DNA from 2 places in the Streptomyces sp. NPDC007856 genome. Region 2 is predicted to be linked to the other one. Evidence: predicted binding sites of a transcription regulator. Region 2 holds the regulator's gene; the other holds the start of a gene.
The links. The regulator HrcA, encoded in region 2, represses chaperone genes, less so after heat shock. The targets are predictions, from matches to a motif close to TTNGCACTCNGNNNNNCNGAGTGCNAA.

Region 1: the regulator HrcA is predicted to act here: its motif matches at 2,686-2,712, upstream of groL (chaperonin GroEL).

What each region holds. Positions count from the first base shown of each region.
Region 1 is NZ_JBIAEC010000012.1:189,997-194,409, forward strand. Features, by position in the region: gene ACFYOH_RS27540 (NADH:flavin oxidoreductase) at 1-549, opposite strand, end outside; gene groL (chaperonin GroEL) at 900-2,522, opposite strand; gene ACFYOH_RS27550 (cold-shock protein) at 2,907-3,113, opposite strand; gene ACFYOH_RS27555 (MoaD/ThiS family protein) at 3,546-3,821, opposite strand; gene thrC (threonine synthase) at 3,818-4,413, opposite strand, start outside.
Region 2 is NZ_JBIAEC010000002.1:711,314-715,726, reverse strand. Features, by position in the region: gene ACFYOH_RS07760 (Uma2 family endonuclease) at 1-211, shown strand, start outside; gene ACFYOH_RS07755 (DUF3097 domain-containing protein) at 189-1,007, opposite strand; gene ACFYOH_RS07750 (MBL fold metallo-hydrolase) at 1,042-1,764, opposite strand; gene hrcA (heat-inducible transcriptional repressor HrcA) at 1,937-2,953, shown strand; gene dnaJ (molecular chaperone DnaJ) at 2,954-4,090, shown strand; gene ACFYOH_RS07735 (nitronate monooxygenase) at 4,314-4,413, shown strand, end outside.

The sequences.
Region 1 (4,413 bases), on a different contig from region 2:
GTAGCCGTGGGCGCCGTGGAGCTCCACGCCGTCGAAGCCGATGCGCTCGGCATCCGCGGCGGCCTTGGCGAACGCGGCGATGACGTCGTCCAGGTCCGCCTGCGTCATCGCCTTGCCGGCCGGCTCGGCGTCCGCCGCGACCAGGCCGGACGGGCCCATCGCGGGGGCGTCCGGGAAGGGGGCCTCGCCGTCCTTGCGGACCATGCCGATGTGCCACAGCTGCGGGACGATCGTGCCGCCCGCCGCGTGCACGTCCTCGGCGACCTTCGCCCAGCCCGCGAGCTGCTCCTCCCCGTGGAACCGGGGCACGCGCGCGCTGTTGCCGGCCGACTCATGGCCGACGTACGTGCCCTCGGTGACGATCAGGCCGACTCCGGCGGCGGCCCGGCGGGAGTAGTACGAGCGCACGTCCTCACCCGGGATGCCGCCCGGGGAGAACATGCGGGTCATCGGCGCCATCACGATCCGGTTGGGGACGGTGAGACCGTTGAGCGCGATCGGGCGGGACAGGACCTGGGCCGCGCGGGAGGCGGGCGTCGTGACGGTCACGTGGGGGCTCCTCGTGAGAGACGGGGTTAACCGAGCGGTATGTGAGCACGCATTGTTGCAGCTCCTTAAGTAATCGCCTATGCGCTGCCCCACATTCCGCCCCTGCAGAAGCCTTTACGTGACACCGCTCACACTGCCCCGGTTCAGCCGCCGCCTGGCCTACTCCGAAGGGCCTGACCCCCGGACGGCTGGAAGACGATCCGGCGACCGTTGCCCAGCTGTCGGCATCACCCTCGACACCGAGAAGCTGAAGGACTACGCCGACCGACCTCAGCAAACGCCCGAGGGCGGCATCCCCAGCCGGAAGCTGGGGATGCCGCCCTCGCAAAGGACAGGTGATCCGGGAAGGATCAGAAGTCCATGTCACCGCCCGGCATGCCGCCGCCGGCCGGCGCGGCGGCCTTCTCCGGCTTGTCGGCGATGACGGCCTCGGTGGTGAGGAACAGCGCGGCGATGGAGGCGGCGTTCTGCAGAGCAGAGCGGGTCACCTTCGCCGGGTCGATGATGCCCTCGGCGACCAGGTCGACGTACTCGCCGGTCGCGGCGTTCAGGCCGTGGCCCGGGGTCAGGTTGCGCACCTTCTCCACCACGACACCGCCCTCGAGGCCGGCGTTGACGGCGATCTGCTTCAGCGGGGCCTCCAGGGCGATGCGCACGGCGTTGGCGCCGGTCGCCTCGTCACCCTCGAGCTCCAGCTTCTCGAAGACCTGGGAGGCCTGCAGCAGGGCCACGCCGCCACCGGCGACGATGCCCTCCTCGACGGCCGCCTTCGCGTTGCGGACGGCGTCCTCGATGCGGTGCTTGCGCTCCTTGAGCTCCACCTCGGTGGCGGCACCGGCCTTGATGACCGCGACGCCGCCCGCGAGCTTGGCCAGGCGCTCCTGGAGCTTCTCGCGGTCGTAGTCCGAGTCGCTGTTCTCGATCTCGGCGCGGATCTGGTTGACGCGGCCGTTGACCTGCTCCGAGGAGCCGGCGCCGTCGACGATGGTGGTCTCGTCCTTGGTGATGACGACCTTGCGGGCGCGGCCCAGGAGGTCCAGGGTCGCGTTCTCCAGCTTGAGGCCGACCTCCTCGGAGATGACCTCGCCGCCCGTGAGGATGGCGATGTCGCCGAGCATGGCCTTGCGGCGGTCACCGAAGCCCGGGGCCTTGACGGCGACGGACTTGAAGGTGCCGCGGATCTTGTTGACGACCAGGGTCGACAGGGCCTCGCCCTCGACGTCCTCGGCGATGATCAGCAGCGGCTTGCCCGACTGCATGACCTTCTCCAGGAGCGGGAGCAGGTCCTTGACGGAGCCGATCTTGGAGTTGGCGATGAGGATGTACGGGTCCTCGAGCGACGCCTCCATGCGCTCCATGTCGGTCGCGAAGTAGGCGGAGATGTAGCCCTTGTCGAAGCGCATGCCCTCGGTGAGCTCGAGCTCCAGACCGAAGGTGTTGCTCTCCTCGACGGTGATGACGCCTTCCTTGCCGACCTTGTCCATGGCCTCGGCGATCAGCTCGCCGATCTGGGTGTCGGCGGCGGAGATGGACGCGGTGGAGGCGATCTGCTCCTTGGTCTCGACGTCCTTCGCCTGCTCCAGCAGGGCGGCGGAGACGGCCTCGACGGCCTTCTCGATACCGCGCTTCAGCGCCATCGGGTTGGCACCGGCGGCGACGTTGCGCAGGCCCTCCTTGACCAGGGCCTGGGCGAGCACGGTCGCGGTGGTCGTACCGTCACCGGCGACGTCGTCCGTCTTCTTGGCGACTTCCTTGACCAGCTCGGCGCCGATCTTCTCGTACGGGTCCTCGAGCTCGATCTCCTTGGCGATGGAGACGCCATCGTTGGTGATCGTGGGGGCGCCCCACTTCTTCTCGAGGACGACGTTGCGGCCCTTGGGGCCGAGCGTCACCTTGACGGCGTCCGCGAGCTGGTTCATGCCGCGCTCGAGGCCGCGCCGCGCCTCCTCGTCGAACGCGATGATCTTGGCCATGTGAAGTGGTCCCTCCAGGACTGGGGGTGATTCCTTCGGACCGCGCCCGCGCCCGCGACGGACGGCTCGCCGGCCGCGTGGTTCCTTGCCCCACTTGGCCTGCGGGCCTCACCGACCCGGTCCTTCACTGTCACTCTCACCTTCAGAGTGCTAACGCCAATGATTAGCACTCGGCATGCACGAGTGCAAGGCGCACCCGCGAAGCGGGTTCGTTGAGGGGTGGTGGTCGGGCGACGGGTGGGCGCAAGCGCCCTCCGGGGTACGGCACCCCCGTCAGCCGCCCGCGAACACCGGACCCCGGGCATGACGCAGGGCCCACACCCCGAGCGAGGTGCGGGCCCTGCGAAGATGAACGAAGAACGTCGCTGACAGTCGACGCGTGCTTCAGCTGGTCGCCAGCCGGACCATGTCCGCCTGCGGGCCCTTCTGGCCCTGCGAGATCTCGAAGTCGACCCGCTGCCCCTCTTCCAGGGTGCGGTAACCGTCCATCTGGATCGCGCTGTAGTGGACGAAAACATCCGCACCACCGTCGACCGCGATGAAGCCGTACCCCTTCTCCGCGTTGAACCACTTGACGGTGCCCTGAGCCATGCCTAACTCCCCTATTACTGGCCCTTGCACAGATCCACACTTCGCGGACCCGGGTCAGACCTCACCCCCCATCGGTCGGGGGCGTGCGCCGGAACGCGTCGACCGCGGCTGAATGTATCTGTCCAACTGCCGTCTGCAACAGGTCAATCGGACGAGAATTCTGGACGGGAACGGTCCGGAATGTGGTGTGAATTCACCCGACTTCAGGGCAAGTCGGGCCCTACAGACCGCCACAAAAGCCGCATAAAGCCCGCACACTTTGGCTACTTCTTGTCGGGCGTCCGGCATGAATACAGGGCTCCCGACCGGTCATGTCGAGAGCGCGTTCCCCAACTCTACCGCGCTCAATCACGCAGAATTGCCCCCTCCGCTTCTCTCACGGAGGGGGCAATTCGATGAACAATGCGTAACTGAAGTTACCTAAGGTAACGATCAGCCGCCGGCGACGGCCGGAATGATGGAGACGCCGGCGCCGTCCGGGGTCGCGGTCTCCAGGCCCTGCTCGAAGCGCACGTCGTCGTCGTTGACGTAGACGTTCACGAACCGGCGCAGCTTGCCCTGGTCGTCCAGCACGCGCGCGGCGATGCCGGTGTGGTTCTTCTCCAGGTCGGCGATGACCTCGGCGAGGGTGGCGCCCTCGGCTGCCACTTCGGCCTGCCCGCCCGTGTAGGTGCGCAGGATGGTGGGGATGCGAACGGTCACGCTCATGCGAGGCCAGCCTCTCGGAAGGAGTCCAGGGTCGGTCGGATGGTGGCGGTGAGGCCGGTACCGGCCACCGCGTCAAGGGTCTTCAGGCCGTCGCCGGTGTTGAGGACCACCGTGGTCTTCGTCGGGTCCAGGACGCCGTCCTTGAGCAGCTTGCGGGTGACGCCGACGGTCACACCGCCCGCCGTCTCCGCGAAGATGCCCTCCGTGCGGGCCAGCAGCTTGATGGCGTCGACGACTTCCGCGTCCGTCACGTCCTCCACCGCACCGCCGGTGCGGCGCGCGATGTCCAGGACGTACGGCCCGTCGGCCGGGTTGCCGATGGCGAGGGACTTGGCGATGGTGTTCGGCTTCTGGGGCCGTACGACGTCGTGGCCGGCCTTGAAGGCGCTCGACACCGGCGAGCAGCCCTCGGCCTGCGCACCGAAGATCTTGTACGGCTTGTCCTCGACCAGACCCAGCTTGATCAGCTCCTGCAGACCCTTGTCGATCTTGGTGAGCTGGGAGCCGGAGGCGATCGGGACCACGATCTGGTCGGGCAGCCGCCAGCCGAGCTGCTCGCAGATCTCGTACGCGAGGGTCTTGGATCCCTCCG
Region 2 (4,413 bases):
CGGAAAGATCCCCGCCTACCTCATCCTCGACCCGATCATGGCGCACTGCGTCCTACTGACGAAGCCCACAGGCCAGGGTGAGGACGCGGACTACCTCAGCCAGGAGATCATCAAGTTCGGCGATCCGGTCCCGTTGGAGATTCTGGGACTCGAAGTGGACACCAGCGAATTCGGAACGTTCCCCGACGTCAGGCCCCACCGCTACCCGTGACGAAGTCGATCAGCTCCTCCACCCGCCCCAGCAGCTCCGGCTCCAGGTCCTTGTAGGACCCCACCCGCTTCAGGATCGCCTGCCACACCGCCCCGGTGTTCTCCGAGGGCCAGCCCAGCGCCCGGCACACCCCCGTCTTCCAGTCCTGCCCCTTCGGCACCGTCGGCCACGCCTCGATCCCCAGCGACGACGGCTTCACGGCCTCCCAGATGTCGATGTACGGGTGGCCGACCACCAGCGCGTGTTCACTCGTCACCGACTCCGCGATCCGCCACTCCTTCGTGCCCGGCACCAAGTGGTCCACCAGGACACCCAGGCGGGCGTCCGGGCCCGGGGCGAAGGACGACACGATCGACGGCAGGTCGTCCACGCCCTCCAGGTACTCCACGACCACGCCCTCGATGCGCAGGTCGTCGCCCCACACCTTCTCGACCAGCTCGGCGTCGTGCCGGCCCTCGACGTAGATACGGCCGGCGCGGGCCACGCGGGCGCGGGCGCCGGGGACGGCGACCGAACCGGAGGCCGTACGGGTGGGCCGTACCGGAGCCGGGGCCGAGGACGGCCGTACGAGCGTCACCACACGCCCCTCCAGCAGAAAGCCCCGCGGCTCCAGCGGGAACACCCGGTGCTTGCCGAAGCGGTCCTCCAGCGTCACCGTGCCCGCCTCGCAACGGATCACCGCCCCGCAGAACCCGGTGCCGGGCTCCTCCACCACCAGGCCCGGCTCCGCCGGTACCTCCGGCACCGGCTGCTGCTTCTTCCACGGCGGGGTCAGGTCGGCGGAGTACTGGCGCATTCGAGTGACGATAGGAGAAGCCGCGGACCCGCGCTCACGACACGCCGAAACGCGCCGCCAGCTCCTCGCGTTGCCGGCGTACGAACGCCGCGTCCACCACCGCTCCGTGACCGGGCACGTACAGTGCGTCCTCGCCGCCCAGGGACAGGAGCCGGTCCAGGGCGTCCGGCCAGCGGGACGGGATCGCGTCCGGGCCCGCCTGGGGCTCGCCGGACTCCTCGACCAGGTCGCCGCAGAAGACGACCTCCGGTGAACCGGGGATCAGTACGGCCAGATCGTGCGCCGTGTGACCCGGCCCCACGTTCGCCAGCAGGACCTGCCGGCCGCCCCCGAGGTCCAGCGTCCACTCGCCGGAGACCGGATGCCGGGGCGACACCAGCGCGTCCACCGCCGCGTCGGCGTCGGCGACCGGCAGTCCGTTGCGCACGGCGTCCAGGCGCAGCTCCTCGCGCTCGTGGGCGAACACCGCGTCGACGCCCACCGCCCCGTACACCTCCGCCCCCGCGAAGGCCGCCGCCCCGAGGACGTGGTCGAAGTGGGGATGGGTCAGCGCGAGATGGGTCACACGGCCGCCGGCCAGCTCCTCGGCCTGTGTCCGCAGCCGCGCGCCCTCGGCCAGGCCGGAGCCGGCGTCCACCATCAGCGCCGTACCCTCCCCGAGGACCAGCCCGGCCGTGCAGTCCCAGCCGGGCAGCCGGCACCGGCCGACCCCCGCGGCCAGCCGTTCCCACCCCAGCTCTTCCCAAGTCACCGTCATACCGTGACGCTAGCCGCATGAGCCGCCGGCGCCGCACCGACCTTGCCCCGGGTGTACCCGACAGCCGTACACTGGGCCGGGGAACGCTGGCACTCGCATGCGAAGAGTGCCAGGCGGACGAACCGCAGGACCGAGTGGAACCGAGGGGACGACGTGCTGGAGGTGCGCGCGGATGCTGAGTGAACGCAGGCTGCAGGTACTGCGCGCCATCGTCCAGGACTACGTCGGCACCGAGGAGCCGGTCGGGTCGAAGGCCCTGACCGAGCGGCACAGCCTCGGCGTGTCCCCGGCGACGGTCCGTAACGACATGGCGGCCCTGGAGGACGAGGGGTACATCGCGCAGCCGCACACCAGCGCGGGCCGCATCCCCACCGACAAGGGCTACCGGCTGTTCGTGGACAAGCTGGCGGGCGTCAAGCCGATGACCGCGCCCGAGCGGCGGGCGATCCAGAACTTCCTGGAGGGCGCCGTCGACCTCGACGACGTCGTGGCGCGGACGGTACGGCTGCTCGCGCAGCTCACCCGGCAGGTCGCCGTCGTGCAGTACCCGTCCCTGACCCGGTCCACCGTGCGGCACGTGGAGCTGCTCTCGCTCGCCCCCGCGCGGGTGATGCTCGTGCTGATCACGGACACCGGACGGGTCGAGCAGCGGATGGTCGACTGCCCGGCGCCCTTCGGCGAGACCTCCCTCGCCGATCTGCGCGCGCGGCTGAACAGCCGGGTCGCGGGCCGCCGGTTCACGGACGTGCCGACGCTGGTCGAGGACCTGCCGGAGGCCTTCGACCTCGAGGACCGCGGTACGGTCTCGACGGTGCTCTCCACTCTTCTGGAGACACTCGTCGAGGAGAACGAGGAGCGGCTGATGATCGGCGGTACCGCCAATCTCACCCGCTTCGGACATGACTTCCCCCTCACGATCCGGCCCGTCCTGGAGGCCCTGGAGGAGCAGGTCGTGCTCCTCAAGCTCCTCGGCGAGGCGAAGGATCCGGGCGTGACGGTGCGTATCGGGCACGAGAACGCCCACGAGGGACTCAACTCCACCTCCGTGGTGTCGGTCGGCTACGGTTCGGGCGGCGAGGCGGTTGCCAAGCTCGGCGTGGTCGGACCGACCCGCATGGACTATCCGGGAACGATGGGAGCGGTACGCGCAGTGGCACGGTACGTCGGACAGATCCTGGCGGAGTCGTAAGTGGCCACGGACTATTACGCCGTTCTCGGCGTGCGCCGCGACGCGTCGCAGGATGAGATCAAGAAGGCGTTCCGCCGGCTCGCGCGCGAGCTGCACCCGGACGTCAACCCCGATCCGAAGACGCAGGAGCGGTTCAAGGAGATCAACGCCGCTTACGAGGTGCTGTCGGACCCGCAGAAGAAGCAGGTCTACGACCTCGGCGGCGACCCGCTCTCGCAGTCCGGCGGCGCCGGCGCGGGCGGCTTCGGCGCCGGTGGCTTCGGCAACTTCTCCGACATCATGGACGCGTTCTTCGGCACGGCGTCGCAGCGCGGCCCGCGCTCGCGCACCCGGCGCGGCCAGGACGCGATGATCCGGATCGAGGTCGAGCTGCACGAGGCGGCCTTCGGGACGACCAAGGACATCCAGGTCGACACCGCGGTCGTCTGCAACACCTGCAACGGTGAGGGCGCTGCGCCCGGTACGACCGCTCAGACGTGTGACATGTGCCGGGGCCGCGGTGAGGTCTCGCAGGTCACCCGGTCCTTCCTGGGCCAGGTCATGACCTCCCGGCCGTGCCCGCAGTGCCAGGGCTTCGGCACGGTCGTGCCGACCCCGTGCCCGGAGTGCGCAGGCGACGGCCGCGTCCGCTCCCGCCGCACGCTCACCGTCAAGATCCCGGCCGGCGTCGACAACGGCACGCGGATCCAGCTCGCCGGTGAGGGCGAGGTCGGGCCGGGCGGCGGTCCGGCCGGTGACCTGTACGTCGAGATCCACGAGCTGCCGCACCAGACCTTCCAGCGCCGCGGCGACGACCTGCACTGCACGGTCACCATCCCGATGACCGCGGCGGCGCTCGGCACCAAGGTGCCGCTGGAGACGCTGGACGGCATGGAGGAGGTCGACATCCGGCCCGGCACCCAGTCCGGCCAGTCGATCCCGCTGCACAACCGGGGCGTCACGCATCTGCGCGGCGGCGGCCGGGGTGACCTGATCGTGCACGTCGAGGTGCAGACCCCGACCAAGCTGGACCCGGACCAGGAGCGCCTGCTGCGCGAGCTGGCCAAGCTGCGCGGCGAGGAACGGCCCCAGGGGCAGTTCCAGCCAGGACAGCAGGGGTTGTTCTCGCGGCTGAAGGATGCGTTCAACGGGCGCTGATGTGTGCTGCGGGGTGGGCTGGAGGTCCGGGGGTTGCCTCCCGGGCAGGCACGGTCAGCCAGGACGGCAGGGGTTGTTCTCGCGGCTGAAGGATGCGTTCAACGGGCGCTGAACCGTCGCCGGTGGAGGTGTGACGGGGTGCTTCGGCACCCCGTATGCCATTGGTTTATGCCATCGGTCGCCCGGATTCGGACTTGTTCAGAGGACGTGACAACATGCGGTCATGTCCTCCGCGCTGACCGATCTCTTCCCCCAGCCGATCGTGCAGGCCCCCATGGCGGGCGGTGTCTCCGTCCCGCAGCTCGCCGCCGCCGTCTCCGAGG